Regions from separate parts of the Streptomyces sp. NPDC048461 genome, predicted to be linked through region 3. Evidence: riboswitches for the same ligand, from Rfam matches in the RefSeq annotation. Region 3 holds a riboswitch; each other region holds the start of a gene.
What was found. A riboswitch is a leader RNA that binds a small molecule or an ion and turns the genes downstream of it on or off. The one in region 3 is predicted to bind cobalamin.
Positions count from the first base shown of each region.

Region 1: it holds a riboswitch for cobalamin, as region 3 does, so the genes downstream of both, ACZ6S8_RS25565 (ABC transporter substrate-binding protein) here and ACZ6S8_RS33610 (DUF4430 domain-containing protein) in region 3, are expected to answer to the same signal.
Region 2: it holds a riboswitch for cobalamin, as region 3 does, so the genes downstream of both, ACZ6S8_RS01855 (energy-coupling factor ABC transporter permease) here and ACZ6S8_RS33610 (DUF4430 domain-containing protein) in region 3, are expected to answer to the same signal.
Region 4: it holds a riboswitch for cobalamin, as region 3 does, so the genes downstream of both, ACZ6S8_RS00820 (ribonucleoside-diphosphate reductase subunit alpha) here and ACZ6S8_RS33610 (DUF4430 domain-containing protein) in region 3, are expected to answer to the same signal.

Region 1 is NZ_JBVJGW010000016.1:23,809-28,877, forward strand. Features, by position in the region: gene ACZ6S8_RS25555 (ABC transporter ATP-binding protein) at 1-120, opposite strand, end outside; gene ACZ6S8_RS25560 (FecCD family ABC transporter permease) at 117-1,238, opposite strand; gene ACZ6S8_RS25565 (ABC transporter substrate-binding protein) at 1,235-2,296, opposite strand; cobalamin riboswitch at 2,327-2,508, opposite strand; gene ACZ6S8_RS25570 (TraR/DksA family transcriptional regulator) at 2,695-3,123, opposite strand; gene ACZ6S8_RS25575 (fatty acid desaturase family protein) at 3,363-4,409, shown strand; gene ACZ6S8_RS25580 (hypothetical protein) at 4,444-4,830, opposite strand; gene ACZ6S8_RS25585 (hypothetical protein) at 4,842-5,063, opposite strand.
Region 2 is NZ_JBVJGW010000001.1:419,612-424,680, reverse strand. Features, by position in the region: gene ACZ6S8_RS01870 (SsgA family sporulation/cell division regulator) at 1-284, shown strand, start outside; gene ACZ6S8_RS01865 (AMIN-like domain-containing (lipo)protein) at 396-956, shown strand; gene ACZ6S8_RS01860 (flavodoxin family protein) at 1,133-1,864, opposite strand; cobalamin riboswitch at 1,948-2,142, shown strand; gene ACZ6S8_RS01855 (energy-coupling factor ABC transporter permease) at 2,172-2,867, shown strand; gene ACZ6S8_RS01850 (energy-coupling factor ABC transporter substrate-binding protein) at 2,867-3,214, shown strand; gene cbiQ (cobalt ECF transporter T component CbiQ) at 3,218-3,967, shown strand; gene ACZ6S8_RS01840 (ATP-binding cassette domain-containing protein) at 3,964-4,800, shown strand; gene ACZ6S8_RS01835 (PadR family transcriptional regulator) at 4,869-5,069, shown strand, end outside.
Region 3 is NZ_JBVJGW010000029.1:68,899-73,967, reverse strand. Features, by position in the region: gene ACZ6S8_RS33620 (NUDIX domain-containing protein) at 890-1,345, shown strand; gene ACZ6S8_RS33615 (hypothetical protein) at 1,532-2,011, opposite strand; gene ACZ6S8_RS33610 (DUF4430 domain-containing protein) at 2,201-2,689, opposite strand; cobalamin riboswitch at 2,842-2,962, opposite strand; gene ACZ6S8_RS33605 (lysine N(6)-hydroxylase/L-ornithine N(5)-oxygenase family protein) at 3,358-4,707, shown strand; gene ACZ6S8_RS33600 (siderophore-interacting protein) at 4,824-5,069, opposite strand, start outside.
Region 4 is NZ_JBVJGW010000001.1:175,073-180,141, forward strand. Features, by position in the region: gene ACZ6S8_RS00815 (ribonucleotide-diphosphate reductase subunit beta) at 1-474, opposite strand, end outside; gene ACZ6S8_RS00820 (ribonucleoside-diphosphate reductase subunit alpha) at 474-2,909, opposite strand; cobalamin riboswitch at 3,075-3,208, opposite strand; gene ACZ6S8_RS00825 (GNAT family N-acetyltransferase) at 3,250-3,747, opposite strand; gene ACZ6S8_RS00830 (CstA-like transporter-associated (seleno)protein) at 3,885-4,073, opposite strand; gene ACZ6S8_RS00835 (carbon starvation CstA family protein) at 4,169-5,069, opposite strand, start outside.

The sequences.
Region 1 (5,069 bases), on a different contig from region 3:
GTTGGGCCCGACCAGGCCGACCACCTCTCCGGGCCGGGCGTTCAGCGAGACGTCGCGCACCAGACGGTGCGCCCCCGCGGTGAGCGTGACGCCGTCGACGGTCAGTTCTGCCGCGCTCATGCCGCTCCCCGGCTCGTGGTCCGGCGGGCGTCCCGGCGCATCATCCACAGGAAGAAGGGCCCGCCGCACAGCGCCGTCAGCACCCCCACCGGAATCTCCATGGGCGCGGCGACGGTCCGCGCCGCGATGTCGGCCCATACGAGGAACACCGCGCCGGCGAGCGCCGCCGCGGGCAGGACGCGCCGGTGGTCGCCGCCGACGAACAGACGCACGATGTGCGGCAGCATCAGCCCGACGAAGCCGATCGGCCCGGCCGCGGCCACCAGGACACCGGTCACCAGCGACAGCAGAACGAACATCCGGGCCCGGAACCGGGCCACGTCCAGTCCCATGCTCGTCGCGGCCTCCTCACCGGCCAGCAGCAGGTTCAGCGACCTGGCCTGGACGAGGAGGACGCCGATGCCCAGCAGCAGCGCCGCGCCCGGCAGCCACAGGGTGTCCCACTGGACGCCGCCCAGTCCCCCCAGGGTCCAGGCCAGGACGGCCCGCGCCTCGTTGCCGCGGCCGGAGGTCAGCAGCAGCATGTTCGTCACCGCGCTGAGGACCGCCGCCATGGCGACTCCCGACAACACCAGCCGTACCGAGGTGATGCGCCCCCCGGCGCGGGCCGTCGAGTACACCAGCAGCAGCGTCAGCAGCGCGCCGGCGAAGGCGGCGAGCGACAGCGACAGCGCGCCGAACAGGCTCACGCCGAAGACGATCACCGCGACGGCGCCCAGGGACGCCCCGGAGGACACGCCCAGCAGGTACGGCTCCGCCAGCGGGTTGCGGACCAGGGCCTGCATGGCCGTCCCGATGACCGCGAGCCCCGCGCCCGTCACCGCCCCGAGGAGGACCCGCGGAGCCCGTACGTCCAGCACGATCGTCTCCCGCGCCCGGGACCAGGTCGGCTCCGACCAGTCGGCGCCCAGCGCGTGCGTCACGATGCCCCATACGTCGCCGGGCGGTACGCGCACCGACCCGACGGCCATGCCCGCGGTGGCGGAGACGAGCAGCAGCGTGCCGAGGACGGCGAGGGTCACGGGGAACGGCCAGCGCCGCGCCCGGCCCCCGCCGCGGGCAGCCCGCCCGCCCGGGACGGCGGGTGATGCCGTCCCGGCGGTGGAGGGGGCCGTCACCGGAGTCGTTCGGGGTGCAGCCCGCGCGCCAGCTCCTCCACCGCGTACGGCGGCCTGACACCGACCAGGGTCGAGGTCAGCGGGACGACGACGAACCGCTTGTTCCTGATGGCCGGTACGTCGGCGAGCGCGGGCTGGGAGAGGAGGAACTCCTGCTTCTGCCGGACGCTTCCGGTGCCCGCGTAGTCGTAGATCGCGATCACCTCGGGCCTGCGCTCCACGACCTGTTCCCAGGAGACGTCACCGAAGACGTCGTCGAGGTCCGCGAAGACGTTCCGGCCGCCGGCGAGTTTGATGATCTCGGTGCCGAGGCCCTTGCCGCCGGCGGTGAACGCCGACTTGTCGCCGCTGTCGTAGACGAAGACCGGCACGGCGGGTGCGTCCTTGACCGCCTCGGTGGTCCTGGTGACGCGCCCCTGGAGGTCGGCGACGAGCTTGTCGGCCCGGTCCCCGACGCCGAAGACGCTTCCGATGGTCCGGATCTCGTCGTAGGTGTCCTGCATGGTCACCTGCTTCTTCCCGCAGTACTCGCGGTTGAGGTAGGTGTTGATGCCGGCGTCGCCGAACGCCTTGCGCGAACGGCCCTCCTTCTCGGCGAACGCGGAGCCGTAGCCGCCGTAGACGAAGTCGGGATCGGCGTCGAGGACGGCCTCGAAGGAGGGCTCCTTCTCCGCCAGTTGCGGTACGGCCTCGAACTCCTTCTGCAACTCGGGCAGGACGGCCGAGTCGGGGAAGGCGGTGCCGACCATCCGGTCCTTCAGCCCCAGGGAGAGCATCAGTTCGGCGGGGTGCTGGTGGATGGTGACGACGCGGGCGGGCGCCTTGTCGTACGTGGTCTGCGTGCCGCAGTTGTCGATCGTGACGGGGAACCCCTGCGCGGTGGAACCGGAGGCCCCCGAAGTGCCGGACGGTTTGGCGGTGTCGGGGGAGTCCTCGGCGGTGCCGCAGCCGGTCAGTACGGCGGTGGACAGGGCCAGGGCCGCAGCCGCGGCGCGCAGCTTACGGGCGCGCCGGGCGGGCGGGGGAGTGGAAGGGGGGCGGGGCATGACGTCGTACACGTAGAGCCTCCTGCGGAGTCCGCGCTCCTCGGATCGGGCCCGCGACAGGCCAGTGTCCTGACTCCCGGGTCGACGTCCCCCTGGCCTTCCCGCGACGGGCGCGGCGGCTCGCAGAAGGGGCGCACTCCCCGGTCACAGTGGCGGGACCGTGCCGGAATCGCACCGGCTTCCTGTCTCCCGTCGCGGTGATGACCAGCTGATATTACGTTCCGTCGGGTGGGGGGCAAAAAGGGGCGTGCCGCGGCGCACCGCGGGCCCCGGCCGGGCCGCGGGTGCGGGACGGGACCGAGGGGCGGCCGCGGTGACCCGTAACGCGGCCCGGTGGGCGGCCGGTTGACCCTTCGGCGTCCGGCGGGGCAGGGCTCCGCAGCCCGGGGGCGAGCGCTCCGGCGTCCGGGTCAGCGGGGACCGGCCGTGGCGCACGGCACGCACGAGGTGGCGGTCGGGCGGGCCTCCAGGCGTTCCGCGGGGATCGGCTCGCCGCACCTCTCGCAGCGTCCGTAGTCCCCTCGGGCGAGCCGTTCCAGCGCCAGGTCGACGGCGTCCAGGTGCTCGCGGGCCCGGGCCAGGAGGGCGGCGACGTGAGCCCGTTCGAAGGCGGTGCTCGACCCCTCGGGGTCGTGCTCGTCGTCGACCGCGACCAGGGCGTTCGCCGCGACGATCCCGTCGAAGTCGCGGACCAGGGCCGCGGCCCGGGCGAGGGTGTCGGCCCGGTCGGCGGCGAGCCGCGCGCGGGCGGTCGCGTGCCCGTCCTCGCGCGCGCCCTCGTCCTCGTCCCCGTGCTCGTGCCCGTATCGAGAGGGCACCTTGGGGGTCGATTCGTCCATGTGTGCGACAACGCCAGCGTCGGGAGGTGCATTCCTCCGGCGTGCACACGTCACGGGTGGCGCCGGGCCGGCCGTGCGCACGTTACCTCCCGATTTCCGGGTATGCGTAGAAGGGGCGGCAATGTCATGCGCCGCGCTGGTGGTCGCGCCCTTTCCGGCACCGCCGCGGTCGAACACCGGCTGATCCCCCCAGAACCCCGCGCGAACCCCCTCGCGGACGACGAAAGAGGACCCAGACCATGAATTCCCTTCAGACGGTGCGACCGCCGCCCGGGCCCTCGGAATCGGGCAGCGACTTCGCCCGGCTGTCCAAGAAGGTCCAGGCGGCCGGCCTCATGGCGCGACGCCCCGGCTACTACGCGCTCCGCGTCACCGCGGTGACCTTCCTCTACGCTGCCGGCTGGACGGCCCTGGTCCTGGTCGGCGACAGCTGGTGGACGCTCCTGGTGGCCGCCTTCCTCGCCGTCGTCTTCGGGCAGGTGGCGCTCTTGGCGCACGACCTCGCCCACCGGCAGGTCTTCCGCCTGCGCAGGGCCAGCGAGCTGTCCGGGCGCATCGCCGGAAACCTCGGCATCGGCATGGGCTACGGCTGGTGGCAGGACAAGCACACCCGCCACCACGCCAACCCCAACCACGAGGACCTCGACCCCGACCTCGATCCGGACGTACTGGTCTGGACCCAGGACCAGGCCCGCGCCGCCACGGGGCTGCCGCGCCTCCTGGGCCGCTCCCAGGCGTACCTGTTCTTCCCGCTGCTCACGCTGGAGGGCTTCAACCTGCACGTCTCCGGAGTGCGGTCACTGGCCGACCGCGCGCTCAAGAACCGGGTGTGGGAAGGCCTTCTGCTGCTCGCACACTTCTCCGCCTACCTGGGCGCGCTCTTCCTCGTGCTCCCGCCCGGCAAGGCGATCGCGTTCCTCTTCGTCAACCAGTGCCTGTTCGGGCTCTACCTCGGCTCCATCTTCGCGCCGAACCACAAGGGCATGCCCGTCCTGCGGGGTACGGACCGGCCCGACTTCCTGCGCCGTCAGGTGCTGACCTCCCGCGACGTGCGCGGGGGCCGTTTCACCGACATCGTCCTCGGCGGCCTGAACTACCAGATCGAGCACCACCTCTTCCCGAGCATGCCGAGCCCGCACCTGCGCAAGGCCCAGGCCATCGTCCGCAGCCACTGCCGGGAACTCGGAGTCAGCTATCTGGAGACCAGCCTGGTCGGCTCCTACCGGCAGACCCTCGCCAGCCTCCACGCGGCCGGGGCCCCGATCAGAAGGGCCCGTACGGCCTGAGGACCCGCGCGAGGCCCCGGGCCGGCGCGTGCGGCTACCCGCCGTCGGAGGCGGTGCCTTCACCGGCGGCGCGGTGACCGGGCCGCTCCCGGTCCCCGTCCTGCCCCGGGTGAAGGGCCAGCATGTCCAGGAGCGCGGCCAGACCGTCCTGCCCGGTGGCGTGGGCCGCGACCGCCTCGCGGGCCCGCTCGCGTCGGCCGGAGCCGTCGGGGAGGGCGTCCTCGCACCGGGACCGGCCCGTGACCGCCGGTACGGCGGTACCGCCGGCTTCGGCGTACGACCGGTGCTCACCGGCGGTCTCGCACACCGCTACGGCGCCCGCCGAGCGGGCGCGGGTCCCGCCTCGGGCGACGGCGGCCCTGGTCCACGCCCACAGGCGGGGGGCGAGCTCCGACGGGCGGGGCAGGTGGACGTTCGTCATCGCGCCCCCTCCTACTTGCCCAGCTGTTCCGGGTCGAGGTCCCTGAGCGGGGGCCGGCGCCCCTTGAGGATCTCCTTGCCGTCCTGGTCGAGGAGGTCGTTCTCGTCGCTCGCGGTGAACTCGTCGCGGTGCCGACCTGCGGTGCCGGGGCCGGTACCGGTGCCGGCGGCGTCGTGGTGGGTGTCGGTGGTGTCGGCGGGCCCGCGCTGAGCGGGGCGGCGGTCGTCTGCCATCGTGCT
Region 2 (5,069 bases), on a different contig from region 3:
GCGGCGGCGCCCACCTGGCGCGCTGGGTGTTCGCCCGCGACCTGCTGCTCGACGGGGAGTCCTGCGCCACCGGCGAGGGGGACATACAGGTGTGGCCGCGCTGGAAGGGCACCGAACCGCGGGTCTTCCTGGCCTTCAGCAACGGCGAGAAGAGCTGCGTGTTCTCCGCCCGCGCCAAGGACGTGCGCGGGCTGTGCCGCCGTCTGACCCAGCTGGTCCCGCGCGGCCTGGAGCACCGGCACTACGACCTCGACGCGGAGCTCGACGCGCTGCTGCCCGGCTGACGGCCCCGGAGCCGGGAGGAGCCCGCGGCCCCGGCCCGGGAACCGTCGCCGTCCCGCGGGTGTCCTTAGCGGTGACAGCACAGCCCCGTCTCCGGAGAATCGGGGGACGTCATGAACGACGTCTCGAACCACCCGCGTCCACGTCCGTCTCACCGCCTGCCGTCCCTTCGACGGCGCCGCCGGCAGCTCGTGGCCCTGGCCACCGGCGCGCTGCTCACCGCCGGCCTAGCCCTCGCCGCACCGGCCTCGGCCGCCCAGGCCGCCGCCCGCACCCAGACCCCACTCGTCGTCAACGCCCGCTGGGGCGGTCACTGCACGTACGACCGGCTCGTCATCGACCTCCAGGGGTACGTCCCCGGGGTCACCGTCACGCCCGTGCCGAAGCTGTACTACGACGGCTCGGGCAAGCCCGTCCCGCTGGCCGGGAAGTACTTCCTGGAAGTCCGCCTGAACCCCGCCGCCGGTCACGACGACGCGGGGCAGAACGTCTACCAGGGTCCGCGCCTGCAGAAGATCTACCTCAGCAAGCTCAAGGGCATCGCCCTGACCGGCGACTACGAGGGGTACGTGACCTTCGGCGCCGCCTTCGACACCGCACCCGCCTACTCCACCAGCGTCCTGCACTCGCCCGAGCGGCTGGTCCTGGACATCGCGCACCCGAACGTGTGCTGACCGGGGCGGGGGGGGGGGGGGGGGGGGGGGGGGGCGCCCGGGCGGGGGGGGGGGGGGGGGGGTGGTCCGGGGGGGGGGGGGGGGGTGGGTGGGGCGTGGGTCACCCCCTGGGCGGGGGGGGGGGGGGGGGGGGGGGGGGGGGGCCCCCCCCCCCCCCCCCCCCCCCGCCGCGTTCCTCAGCGGTGCTCGGGGTTGGGGAAGTCGAACCGGCAGCCCGCGTCCCACAGGGAGCGCTGGTTCCCGTGCGCCGGCATTCCGCCCGCCCGCTTGAGCAGGGCGGCCAGGTGCATCAGGTTCCAGGACATGAAGGCGGTGTTCCGGTTGGTGAAGTCGTTCTCGGGGCCGCCGGATCCCGGGTCCAGGTAGGAGGGGCCGGGTCCGGCCTCGCCGATCCAGCCCGCGTCGGCCTGCGGCGGGATCGCGTAGCCCAGGTGCTGGAGGCTGTAGAGGACGTTCATGGCGCAGTGCTTGACGCCGTCCTCGTTGCCGGTGATCAGCGCGCCGCCGACGCGCCCGTAGTACGCGTACTGCCCCTGCTCGTTCAGCAGGGACGAGCAGGCGTAGAGCCGCTCGATGACGCGCTTCATCACGGAGCTGTTGTCGCCGAGCCAGATCGGCCCGCACAGCACGAGGATGTCGGCGTCCATGATCCGGCTGTAGAGGACCGGCCACTGGTCGCTCTCCCAGCCGTGTTCGGTCATGTCCGGCCAGACGCCGGTCGCGATGTCGTGGTCGACGGCGCGGATGACCGAGGTCCGGGCACCGGCCGCCTCCATGACCGCGCGGCTCCTGCCGATCAGGCCGTCGGTGTTGCTGGTCTCGGGTGAGCGTTTGAGCGTGCAGTTCACGTAGACGGCGGTCAGGCCCGAGTAGTCGGGCGGGGTCGCGTTCTCCTCGTCGGCAGCCACGCACCCACCTTGTCCGGGCACCGTCCGGAGCGCCACCGCACCGCACCCGCGAGGGGCGGGTTGTGACCGGTCCGCGCGGCCGACTAGGGTCAGCGGGCCTTGGTGTTCGGGAAACCGGTGCGAAACCGGTGCGGCCCTCGCCACTGTGATCGGGAAGTCCGGCTCCACTCCTGCGGGAAGCCACTGGGCCCGCGCGGGAGACCGCTCGGCCCCGGGAAGGCGGAGCCCGGGCATCAGTACCCGTGAGCCAGGAGACCGGCCGAGGCGCGTCGTCCATCCACGAGGTGCTGGAGAGGTCTCCTTACTCATGCATATAGCCGAGGGGTTTCTGCCCCCCTTGCACGCGGTCGCCTGGGGCGCCGCGTCCGCTCCCTTTGTCGTACACGGTGTCCGCGCCCTGACCCGCGAGGTCAAGGCCAACCCGGAGAGCACGCTGCTGCTCGGTGCGGCCGGAGCGTTCACGTTCGTCCTGTCCGCCCTGAAGATCCCCTCGGTGACGGGCAGCTGCTCCCACCCCACCGGTACGGGGCTCGGAGCGATCCTCTTCCGGCCGCCGATCATGGCGGTGCTGGGGACGATCACCCTGCTGTTCCAGGCGCTGCTGCTGGCGCACGGCGGGCTCACCACCCTCGGCGCCAACGTCTTCTCGATGGCCATCGCCGGCCCGTGGGCCGGGTACGCCGTCTACCGCCTGCTGCGCGGAACCGGCGCCCCCCTGATGGTGGCCGTGTTCTTCGGCGCCTTCTTCGCCGACCTGGTCACCTACTGCGTGACCTCGGTCCAGCTGGCGCTGGCCTTCCCCGACCAGGCCACCGGGTTCACCGGCTCGCTCGTGAAGTTCGGTGAGATCTTCGCGCTGACCCAGATCCCGCTCGCGGTGAGCGAGGGCCTGCTGACCGTGCTCGTCGTCCGGCTGCTGATGCAGTCCAGCAAGTCGGACCTGGTCCGGCTCGGCGTCGCGAAGCTCACGTCCGGCAAGGCCAAGCAGGAGGCGACGGTCTGATGAGCCGGAACGCGAAGATCAACACCCTGCTGCTGCTCCTGGTCGCGGCGCTGGCCGTGCTCCCGCTGGCGCTGGGGCTGGGCGAGGGCAAGGAGGAGCCGTTCGCGGGCGCCGACGCGCAGGCGGAGACGGCCATCACCGAGCTGAAGCCGGACTACGAGCCCTGGTTCTCGCCCCTGTACGAGCCCCCGTCCGGGGAGATCGAGTCGGCGCTGTTCGCCCTGCAGGCGGCGCTCGGCGCGGGCGTGCTCGCGTACTACTTCGGCGTCCGCAAGGGGCGCCGCCAGGGCGCTGCCGCAGCGGGCGCCGCCGGCGCCGCGGCGCCCGACGCCACCGTGCAGTCGTAGGCGGTGCTGCCGATCGACGCGGCGGCGCACAGCAGCCGCTGGCGCCGCCGCCATCCGCTGGAGAAGGCGGTACTGGGAGTCGGCCTGACGGTCACGGCGGTGTGCCTGCCGCCGTGGCCCGGCGGACCGCTGGTGGCCGCGGCGACCCTCGCCCTGCTGCTGGGTCCCGCCGGGGTGGCGGGGCGGCAGCTGTGGCGGGCGTTCCGCATCCCGCTGGGCTTCTGCTTCACGGGGGCGCTGCCGCTGCTGTTCTCCGTGGGCGGCCCGGCGGGCTTCGTCGCGATGGCTCCCGACGGCCCCCGGCACGCGGGCGAACTGCTGCTGCGGACCTCGGCGGCCTCCCTCGGGGTGCTGCTGTTCGCCTTCACCACCCCGGTCTCGGACGTGCTGCCGCGCCTGGTCCGGGCCGGGGTGCCGGCCCCGGTCGTGGACGTGGCGCTGGTGATGTACCGGATCGGCTTCCTGCTCCTCGACTCCCTGGCCCGCGTCCGGCAGGCCCAGGCGGCCCGCCTCGGCACCGCCGGGCGGGCGGCCGCCTGGCGGTCGGTGGCCGGGCTCGCCGCGACCTCGTTCGTCCGGGCCTTCGACCGCGCGGCCCGGCTCCAGTCGGGCCTGGCCGGGCGCGGCTACGACGGCGCGCTGCGCGTGCTGGTGCCTCAGACGGCGCTGTCCCGGCGGTTCCTGGCCGGGACGGCCGCCCTGCTCGCCTCGCTGGTCGCCGTGACCCTCGTACTGAAGGAGCTGTACCTGTGAAGCCGCTGGTGGAACTGGCCGGCGCGGGCTACGCGTACGAGGACGGCCCCGAGGTGCTGTCCGGCGTGGACTTCGCGATCCCCGAGGGCCGCGCCCTGGTGCTGCTGGGCCGCAACGGCAGCGGCAAGACCACGCTGATGCGCCTGTTGAGCGGGGGCCTGCGGCCGGCGTCGGGCGCGCTGCTGCTGGACGGGGTGGAGGTGGCGCACGGCCGCGCCGGGCTGACCCGGCTGCGGACCTCGGTCCAGCTGGTGGTGCAGGATCCGGACGACCAGCTGTTCGCGGCCTCCGTCGAGCAGGACGTGTCGTTCGGTCCGATGAACCTCGGTCTGCCGGAGCCCGAGGTCCGCGCCCGGGTCGACGCGGCGCTCGCGGCCCTGGACATCACGGCGCTGCGGGACCGTCCGACGCACCTGCTCTCGTACGGGCAGCGCAAGCGGGCGGCGATCGCGGGGGCGGTGGCGATGGCTCCGCGCGTCCTGATCCTGGACGAGCCGACGGCCGGGCTGGACCCGGACGGGCAGGAGCGGCTGCTGGACGTCCTGGCGGGGCTGCGGGACGCGGGCACCACGGTGGTGATGGCCACGCACGACGTGGAGCTGGCGGTCCGGTGGGCCGACGACGCGGCGGTCCTGACCCCGGCGGGCATCCGCACGGGCCCGGCCCCGGTGCTCCTGTCGGATCCGGAGCTGCTGGCGTCGGCGGGCCTGCGCCAGGCCTGGTCGCCGGCGGTGACGGCGTTCCTGCGCGCGCACGGCCTGCTCGGCGCCCGCTCCCCCGGCCCGCGGGTCCCGGAGGCGCTGGCCGGCTGGCCGGTGACGGGCCGGGCGTAGCCGGGCGTCGGCGGACGGTCCCCGGAGGGCGGGCGTGCGGGGGCCGGCGCGCTCCCTAGGATGGCGCCATGTCGCTGCCGCACGCCATCCTCACCGCCCTGCTCGAGAAGCCCTCGTCCGGGCTGGAGCTGACGCGGCGGTTCGACAAGTCGATCGGGTACTTCTGGTCGGCGACGCACCAGCAGATCTACCGCGAGCTGGGCCGCCTGGAGGAGTCCGGGCTGATCCGGGAGCTGCCCAGCGAGGTGCCCGTACGGGGGCAGAAGAAG
Region 3 (5,069 bases):
CGAACGGCGGTTGACGCCCCGGAGCGCGGTGAAACGGCCCGGGACGTGACACCCGAAGCTATCCCCGATTCCGAGCGCCCCCGACCACCCGGTAACGGGACCTTGACGGCGGGTGGCCGGGTCCATACGCCGCACTGACGCCCGGCGCCGTACGCGACCGCCCCGGCACGGCCCCGGGCAGGGAGGGATCACGCAACCCGGTACGGCTGCCCAGGCCCGGTACCACGGGTCACTCCCGGCTCGGCCGGCGCGCGGAGCGGGTACGGCGCCCGTCTGGACCAGGAAGCCGGTGAGCACGTCGGCGAGGCGTTCGGGCTGGTCCTCGGGAACGAGCATGGAGGAGTCGGCCATCTCGACCAGCCGACCCCGGGGATACAGCTCGGCCGGACGCCGGCCGTGTTCCCGCGGCATCAGCCGGTCCTCGGTCGCCCACACGACGAGTACCGGGCGGTCGAAGTCCCGCAGCCGCTCGCTCCAGGCCGGCAACGTCGCACGGTCGGGCGCCGAGGTGGCGAACTTGGCCAGATCCCTGCGAATCGCCCTGCTCCGGGTCGCCGGAGCGAACCAGCCGTGCAGGATCCCCAGGGGGTGTCGTCGAATTCGTTCCTGCCGTGCGGTGTCCGGTACGCACGCTCGCCGCGTTGTCGGATCGCCCGTGTACATCCGGTACACGGGCGACCCTCCGCCGTGCGAGCGCACGCACCGGACACCGCACGGCCCGCCCTCCGGGCGTACGAAACGACTTCGACGACACCCCCTAGTCCTCGCAGGCGACCAGGACCAGGCACGGGTGCGGCCGCGCCCGGCCGCCGACCTATGCTGTCGAACCCCGTTCCGATCATGCAGGGGAGGGGCGTGACGACGTAGCCGTGCACCACAGGAGAAGCTCATGACCACATCCACCGGCCACGTGGCGGCGGCGGCCTCCGCCGCAGCGGTCATCCGGGACGAGCAGGGCCGCGTGCTCATCGTCAATCCCGTCCACAAGGAGCGCTGGAACCTCCCCGGCGGGCACATCGAGGAGGGCGAACTGCCCACCGCCGCCCTGCGCCGCGAGCTCCGTGAGGAGCTGGGCCTGGACCTGGAGATCGGCCGGCTCCTGGTCACCGCGTGGGTCACCCGGCCCGAGGGGTCCCAGGTCTTCTACGTCTTCGACGGCCTCCGGCTCGACGCGGAGCGGCAACGGGCCATCCGCCCGCAGGAGTCGGAGATCGGCGAGATCCGCTTCTGCCGGCCCGAGGACATCACCCCGAGCATGATCCCGCCGTTCGCCCTCGCCATCTGGCACCGGGCCCTCGCGGCGTACGAGGAGAAGCAGGTCGCCTACCTCGAACTCGCCCTGTAGCGCAGCGGGAGCGCCGCGACACCACCGGCACGCACAGGCTGCTCCGCTGCCTCGCCGATGCCCGGGCGGGGTGCAGCGGCCGTTGCTGCGGTCCGTTCCGGGAGCCGTGTGGGCGAGGGCACGCATGGCACGTGCCGCCGCCCCGCGCCCTACGGGAGGGGGTGCGGGGCGGCTGTGCCGTGCGGGTCAGTACACCAGCTTGTACGTCACGTCGTGGGGGATCGGCGACGGGGCGTCGTCCGGGAACAGCAGCCGGATGGTCGTGAAGCGCTCCACGCCGGGGCGGTCGGGCCACGGCTCCGGGTTGGCCAGTGTCACGGACACGGGATAGGAGAGGAAACGGCCGGCAGCGCAGTTCGGCCGGCATTCGTTCGCCATGTCGGTGCCGGTGGCCGTCGCGGTGTGGCGCCCCCACGTCTTCCAGTCGAGATCCACGAGGCGGTTGTTGCCGTCGCCGCAGGCCAGCAGGTACGTCTCGGGACGCACCTGGTCCTCGGAGAAGCAGTCCACGACCACGACCGGATCCGGTACGGGTGCGGCCCGGGTCTGCGTCTGCACGGCGGATGCCGGAACCGCCGCCGCCACGAGAGCCGCGGCAGCGCACAACAGGGTGGCCGTCCGCAGCCCGGACCGGGATGCGCGCCGGCCGTCTTGTGAAGCGTCCACGAGACCCTCCTCGCCGTCGTCCCGCCGTAGGCACGGGAACCCTGCCAGCTTCCCCCATCCGGGCGGAGCCCGCACCCGCTGGACCGGTGGCAGCGGGCCACGCCCGGAAAACGGGCCGCCCGGGGCCGGTGCGGGGCCGGTGCGGGGCCGGTGCGGGCCCGCCGTCGGCGGGCCCGCACGGGGTGGCTGTTAGAAGGAGGTCCAGGTGAAGGCGACCTTGTCGCCGGCCTTCAGCTTGAACTGGCAGCCGCCCACCGAGGTCGGGGTGCCGTTGACGGATATGTTCCAGTAGGCGCCGCCGCCGCCGCTGACCTGCTTGATGGTGTCGACGGAGAAGTCGTCGAACGACGCGTACCAGGTGCCGTCCCACGTGAAGTGCCGCTTGCGGGCGGCGTCGTCGAGCGCGGCGGTCGGGGTCGGCACGGCGGTCGGGTTGGCCGCGCCGTTCGTCCCGTCGCACGTGTGGGTACCACCGGTGGCGGTGGTGACGTCGTGGCCCTTCGTCTTGATCTTGCCCTTGAACAGCAGGCCGTTCGGTCCCTGGACGGTGAGGGACACCTTGACGGGGGCATTGGTGTTCGGCGTGGCCTTGGCCTGGGCGACGGCAGGAGCGCTGCCGAGGGCGAGACCGAGGGCCGCCGTGGTGATCAGGGCCTGGCGGATGGTGACACTGCGCATGGGAGCGCCTTCCTGGTGCGAACCGGGGTCCGGGGGCGCGGCACCCCGACCCGCCCGCGCGCGGACGCCCCCGTGAGCCGTCCGCGGAAGCGGACGGGGCGGGGCGGCGCGGCGGTGGTCCGGGGCTCCACGCCGTAGACCATGACGGGGCGAAGCGGTGCACGTGACGCGCGGGTTTTCCGACTCACGGCAGCGAGGCCGCACACGGTTGCAGGTCAGCGCCGGAGTCTCACCGGCTTCCCCCGGACGCGGACGCGTTCGGTACGCGCTCCGGGACGGTGCCCGGAGCAGCTGAATCATAGGGCAGCGCGATGGCGGAAATCCGGTGATCCCCACCACTGGCCGGTCATATCCAACGGCCTTGTGGGACAGCGGAGTTCAGGCGGTCTGCCGTGCGGCGGCGGGCTCGGAACCCTGGAGCGTGCAGGGGTGAAGCGAGGCTTGCCTCATGAGCCGACAGGCTCGACCGGCCGCGGCGGGTCAACGCGCCCGATCCTGAACCGGGTTCGGCGGAGGGCCACAGGTGGCTCGATCTGACGTGCCCATCGACAGGCCCCGGCGATCAGGTTAGCCTTCCCTAAGTTTCGCTCGGGCGTCGCTCCTTCGGCGTGCCCGCACTCGGCTCCCCACGCACGGCAATCCACTGCCCCCGCACGATTGGGAGTGACATGGCACAGGATCTTCCTGACGGCGCGCCAGTGATCCACGACCTCATCGGCATCGGCTTCGGTCCCTCGAACGTGGCCATGGCGATCGCACTCGGCGAACACAACGCAGGCGTCGGACGACAGGAGGCGATCACCGCCCACTTCTTCGAGCAGCAGCCGTGTTTCGGCTGGCACCGCGGCATGCTGATCGACGATGCGACCATGCAGGTGTCGTTCCTGAAGGACTTGGTGACGCTGCGGAACCCGTCGAGCGAGTACAGCTTCCTCTGCTACCTGCAGAGCAAGGGACGGCTGATCGACTTCGTCAACCACAAGAACCTGTTCCCGCTGCGCGTGGAGTTCCACGACTACTTCGAGTGGGCCGCGGCCAAGGTCGACGACATGGTGTCCTACGGACACGAAGTGGTCGCCGTGCGGCCCGTCGTGCGCGACGGCGTCATCGAGTACGTGGACGTCACCGCCCGCTCCGGCGAGGAACCGGTCACCCACCGGGCCCGCAACCTCGTCATCGGCACCGGCCTGCGGCCGCAGATGCCGGAGGGGGTCGACCGTACCGAGCGGATCTGGCACACCTCGGAGCTCCTGACCCGGGTGGAGGCCCTCAAGGGGAGCGATCCGTCCCGGTTCATCGTGGTCGGCGCCGGCCAGAGCGCCGCGGAGAACGTGGCGTTCCTGCACCGGACCTTCCCCGGGGCGGAGGTCTGCGCCGTCTTCTCCCGCTACGGATACAGCCCCGCCGACGACAGCGGCTTCGCGAACCGGATCTTCGACCCCGCAGCGGTGGACGCGTACTTCACCGCCCCCGAGGAGATCAAGCGCAAGCTGATCGACTACCACGCCAACACCAACTACTCGGTCGTGGACATCGACCTGATCGACGAGCTCTACCGCCAGGAGTACCGGGAGAAGGTGCTCGGCACCGAGCGGCTGCGCTTCCTCAGGGTGTCCCGGCTCACCGAGGTCCTGGAGGCCCCCGACAAGGTGCTGGCCACGGTCGAGTCCCTCGTCACGGGGGAGAAGGAGCCGCTGGAGGCCGACGTGCTGGTGTACGCGACCGGATACCGCTCCGCCGACGGGCTCGCGCTGCTCGGCGACGTGGCGCGCCACTGCCTCCGTGACGACGAGGGCCGCGTCCGCGTGGAGCGCGACTACCGCATCACGACGGACCCGGCGCTGCGCTGCGGCATCTACCTCCAGGGCGGCACCGAGCACACCCACGGCATCACCTCCTCGCTGCTGTCCAACACAGCAGTCCGGGTCGGCGAGATCCTCGACTCGATCGCGGGCCGGCGCCGCACCCCGGTCCCGGGCTCCCGCCGGGCCTCCGACGAGATCGGCTCCGCGCGGTAGGCCCCGGGGCGGCGCAGAGGCCCGAAGCCGTCGAGCAGGCGGGAGGAACCCCGGGGGGGGCGCGGTCAACTCCCGCGCCCCCCCGCGGGTGTCGGCCCCGGCGGCCGACGGGCGGCTCAGGCCGACGGGGCGGTCAGCACCCACAGTCGGTGGTCCCAGCCGATGTCACGGCAGTCACGGACCTCCAGCCCGGCCCGTTCGGCCAGACCCGTCACGCCCTGCGCCGAACGCAGCCCGGAGCCGAACGCCGCCGTGAGCCGCAGGTGTTGCAGCACCGCGTCGATGTCGTCCGGGTCGGCGGCCTCCACCTGCTCGACCAGCACGAGCGCACCGCCCGCCGGAAGGGCCGCCGCGGCCTCCGA
Region 4 (5,069 bases), on a different contig from region 3:
CCGGTCGATCTTCTCGACCGAGTCCATCCACTTGAAGCAGAACTGCGCCTTCTCGCGGATCGAGGGGATCTCCTCGACCGCGTCGAACGCGGCCGCGCGGTCGTCCGGGTTGGGCAGGTAGGTGTCGAGCAGCGTCAGGTAGAACTGGACGTGCACGGCCTCCTCGAACAGCTGGCGCGACAGGTACAGGCGCGCCTCCGGGGAGTTGATGTGCTTGTACAGCGTCAGCACGAGGTTGTTCGAGACGATCGAGTCGCCCGTCGCGAAGAACGCGACCAGCCGGCCGATCATGTGCTGCTCCGACGGGGTCAGCTTCGCGAGGTCCGCGACGTCCGAGTGGAGGTCGACCTCCTCCACCGTCCACGTGTTCTTGATCGCGTCACGGTAGCGCTCGTAGAAGTCCGGGTAGCGCATCGGGCGGAGCGTCAGCTCAAAGCCCGGGTCCAGCAGGTTCTTGGTGTCGTTGGAGCTCATTACTGGCAGGCCTCGCAGGACTCGGGGTTCTCAAGGGAGCAGGCCAGCGCGTCGGCGTCGACGGCCTGCGGAAGCGGAGCGGCGGATGCCGGGACGGCGGCGGGCGCCGGGACGGCGGAACCGGACGCCGCGCGGGCGATCTTCGTCGCCGGGCGCGAGCGCAGGTAGTACGTCGTCTTCAGGCCCTGCTTCCAGGCGTACGCGTACATCGAGCTGAGCTTGCCGATGGTGGGCGTCTCCAGGAACAGGTTCAGCGACTGCGACTGGTCGAGGTACGGGGTCCGGGCCGCCGCCATGTCGATCAGGCCGCGCTGCGGGATCTCCCACGCCGTGCGGTACAGCGCGCGCACCTCGGCCGGGATCCAGCCGAAGCCCTGGACCGAGCCGCTCGCCTCGCGCAGCGCCTCGCGGGTCTGGGCGTCCCACACGCCGAGCCGCTTCAGCTCGTCCACCAGGTATGCGTTGACCTGGAGGAACTCACCGCTCAGCGTCTCGCGCTTGAACAGGTTGGAGACCTGCGGCTCGATGCACTCGTACACGCCCGCGATGGAGGCGATCGTCGCCGTCGGGGCGATCGCCAGGAGCAGCGAGTTGCGCATCCCGGTCTTCGCGATGCGGGCGCGCAGCGCGTCCCAGCGCTCCGGCCAGTTCTGCTCGACCTCGTAGTGGTCGGGGTGCAGCACGCCGCGCGCGGTGCGGGTCTGCTCCCAGGCGGGGAGCGGGCCGTTCTTCTCGGCGAGGTCGCAGGAGGCCTCGTACGCCGCGAGCATGATCCGCTCGGACAGCTTCGTGGACAGCGCCTGCGCCTCGGGGGAGTCGAAGGGCAGCTTCAGCCGGAAGAAGACGTCCTGGAGGCCCATGGCGCCCAGACCCACCGGCCGCCAGCGGGCGTTGGAGCGGCCCGCCTGCTCGGTCGGGTAGAAGTTGATGTCCACCACGCGGTCCAGGAAGGTCACCGCGGTACGGACGGTCTCGTCCAGGCGCTCCCAGTCGATCCGCTCGCTTCCGTCACCGGCGCCTGCCAGGACGAAGGCGCCCAGGTTGACCGAACCGAGGTTGCAGACGGCCGTCTCGCCGTCGTTGGTGACCTCGATGATCTCGGTGCAGAGGTTGGAGGAGTGGACGACCGTGCCCGGCTCGGCGGTCTGGTTCGCCGTGCGGTTGGAGGCGTCCTTGAAGGTCATCCAGCCCTGGCCGGTCTGCGCGAGGGTGCGCATCATCCGGCCGTACAGCTCGCGGGCGGGCATGGTCTTGCGGGCCAGGCCCGCCGCCTCGGCCTTGCGGTACGCGGCGTCGAAGTCGTCGCCCCACAGGTCCACCAGCTCGGGGACCTCGGCCGGGGAGAACAGCGACCAGTCGGCGTCGGCGTTGACACGGCGCATGAACTCGTCCGGCACCCAGTGGGCGAGGTTCAGGTTGTGCGTACGGCGCTGGTCCTCACCGGTGTTGTCGCGGAGCTCCAGGAACTCCTCGATGTCCGCGTGCCAGGTCTCCAGGTACACGGCGGCGGCGCCCTTGCGGCGGCCGCCCTGGTTCACCGCGGCGACGGAGGCGTCGAGGGTCTTCAGGAACGGGACGATGCCGTTGGAGTGGCCGTTGGTGCCGCGGATCAGCGAACCGCGGGCGCGGATGCGGGAGTACGAGAGGCCGATGCCGCCGGCGTGCTTGGAGAGGCGCGCGACCTGGTGGTAGCGGTCGTAGATCGAGTCGAGCTCGTCCAGCGGGGAGTCCAGCAGGTAGCAGGAGGACATCTGCGGGTGCCGGGTGCCGGAGTTGAACAGCGTGGGGGAGGACGGCAGGTAGTCGAGGCGGCTCATCAGCCGGTACAGCGAGGCCACTTCCTCGACGGCCTGGACGCTGTCGTTCTCGGCGAGGCCGCAGGCCACGCGCAGCATGAAGAACTGCGGGGTCTCCACGACCTGGCGGGTGATCGGGTGGCGCAGCAGGTAGCGGCTGTGCAGGGTGCGCAGGCCGAAGAAGCCGAAGCGGTCGTCGGCGCCCTCGGCGAGCGTGTGCTCGACCAGCGCGTCCAGGCGGGCCGCGTGGGCCCTGACGAACTCGGCGGTGCGGTCGGCGATCAGGCCCTCGCGGTGGCCCACGGCGACGGAGGCGGAGAACGAGGTGGCGCCCTGGCCGGCGGCCTCCCCGGCCACGGCCAGCGTCAGCAGCCGGGCGGCGAGGCGGGAGTACGCCGGGTCCTCGGAGATGAGGCCCGCGGCGGCCTCGGTGGCCAGCCCGCGCAGTTCGGCCTCGTCGGCGATGGAGCTGCGGCCGCGCAGCGCGGCGGCGGCGACCCGGCCGGGGTCGGTGTCGGGCAGGTCGGCCGTCAGTTCGGTGAGGGTACGCAGGAGTGCGGCCCCGGGACCTTCGCCAGATCCATGAAGAGCCGTGGACGGAACGGACTCGGCGCGCGGTGCGGAAGGCGCGATGGTCACGGGGGTTGCTCTCCCTCGCTCGGCCCGGTCATCGGCGGGGCGGGGTGCGAGGGGCGCATGCGGGACAGCGCACGGGCCGGCCCGGGCAGGGCAGACGGCTCGTGCACCGCATGGCGTCCACCGGCCCAACCGCGAGGCCCGGACGTATCGGCACCCGGTTCGGTCGAGCCGGGTGCGCTGTCGGCAGGTCCTCGGACTTGCAGGTACACCAATCGGTGCACTTCATACCGTTGCGGGACAGTTCCGGATTCGCACCGGATTCCCCTGCGGCGACAGCAGCCCTGAGCATACATGTGGGGGCGGCTGTCTGCGGAAGCCCCCACATGTTGTGTCGGCGTGGCTACAGCTTCAGCCGGTACGTCAGCAGGGTGAGGCCCTCGATCGGCGCCCAGTCCCGCTCCGGAGTACGTTCGAAACCGAGCCGGGAGTAGATCCGGTGGGCCCCGGCCATGCTCCGCTGGGTGGACAGGACCATCGCGGAAACCCCCTCGATCGCCCGCGCCCGGTCCAGGCAGGCCCGTACCAGCGCCTCGCCGGCGCCCTGCCCGCGGCCTTCCCGGGCCACGGCCAGCATCCTGAACTCGGCCTCGTCCGGGCCGGCGATGTCGGCGAGCGGGCTCCCGGGCGCGGCGAAGGTCACGCCGCCGAGGATCCGCCCGCCGCGCTCGGCGACGAGCACCTCGGCGCGGGCGGCCCGGCCGGCCACGTCGCGCAGGACGTTCAGGTAGTCGTCGTTCTCGTTCGGGTCCAGATGCCCGTCGGCGAGGTAGGCCTGCGCCGTGATCTCGCCCAGCTCCGTGTACTCGGCGGGCAGCGCCGCCCTGATCACCATGTCCATGCGGTCGAGTGTGCAGGACGGGTGCGGGGTGCCGGGACGCCGGGCGGGCAAGGCCGGTCGGCCGGGCGGTCCCCGCCGCGGCGCCGGACGCCGAAGGCCCCGCCGCGGGGAGCGGCGGGGCCTTCGGGGCGGGCGGGTCAGCAGCAGCGGAAGCCCTCGCGGGGGTCCGCCTCGCGCGCGTCGGTGCGGGCCCGTTCGAAGGCCCGGCGGGTCGGGACCGCGGCGTCGGGGTCGTGGGAGCGGGCGTGTGCGACGTACCGGTCGTACGCGGCCTCGCCGGAGAACTCCCGTACGAAGTACCGGGCCCGGGCCAGCGCCCGGCGCAGCCGCCCGGGCCCGGCCCGGCCGGTACCGCCCGCGCCGGCGCTGCCCGCGCCGGTACCGCTCGTGCCGATGCCGCCGGCGCCGGGCGCCGCGGGGCTCACGCGACCGGTTCCCTGGTCCGGCCGCCGCTGGAGTCCAGTCCGGCGGCCGCGAGTTCGGCGCGCTCCTCGGCGGTCGGGACCAGTCCGGCCGGTGCGACGATCTTCGACTCGGTCCACGGGACCTCGGAGAGCTTCACGGACGCCGGGTCGGCGATCGCCTTGAAGCAGGTCCGGGCCGCGTCCACCAGTACGACGACGATCAGGAGCGCGAACAGCACGCACAGCACGCCGTCCACCGTGGCGTTGGTGACCACGGTCTCCATCTCGCCCATGGTCTTCGCGGGCGGCAGGACCTTGTCGGCGTCGATGCCGGCCTGGTACTTGTCGCGCTGGGCGAAGAAGCCGACCTTCACGTCCTCCGAGAAGATCTTCTGGTAGCTGGCGGTGAGCGTGACGGCCACGTCCCACACCAGCGGCACGCCCGTCACCCAGGCCCACTTGAGCCGCCCGGACTTGACCAGGAGGGTGGTGCAGACGGCCAGGGCGACCGCCGCGAGCAGCTGGTTCGCGATGCCGAACAGCGGGAAGAGCTGGTTGATGCCGCCCAGCGGGTCCTTGACGCCGACCCACAGGAAGTAGCCCCAGCCGCCGACGACGATGGCGCTCGCGAACCAGACGCCGGGCTTCCAGCTGACGTCCTTGAAGGACTTGTGGACGTTGCCGAGGGTGTCCTGGAGCATGAACCGGCCGACGCGCGTGCCCGCGTCGACGGTGGTCAGGATGAACAGCGCCTCGAACATGATGGCGAAGTGGTACCAGAAGGCCTTCATGCCCGCGCCGCCGATGACGGCCGAGAAGATCTCCGACATCCCGAGTGCGAAGGTCGGTGCTCCACCGGTACGGGAGAGCAGGCTGGTCTCCTCGACGTCCTTCGCGGCCTGGGCGAGGGCTTCCGGG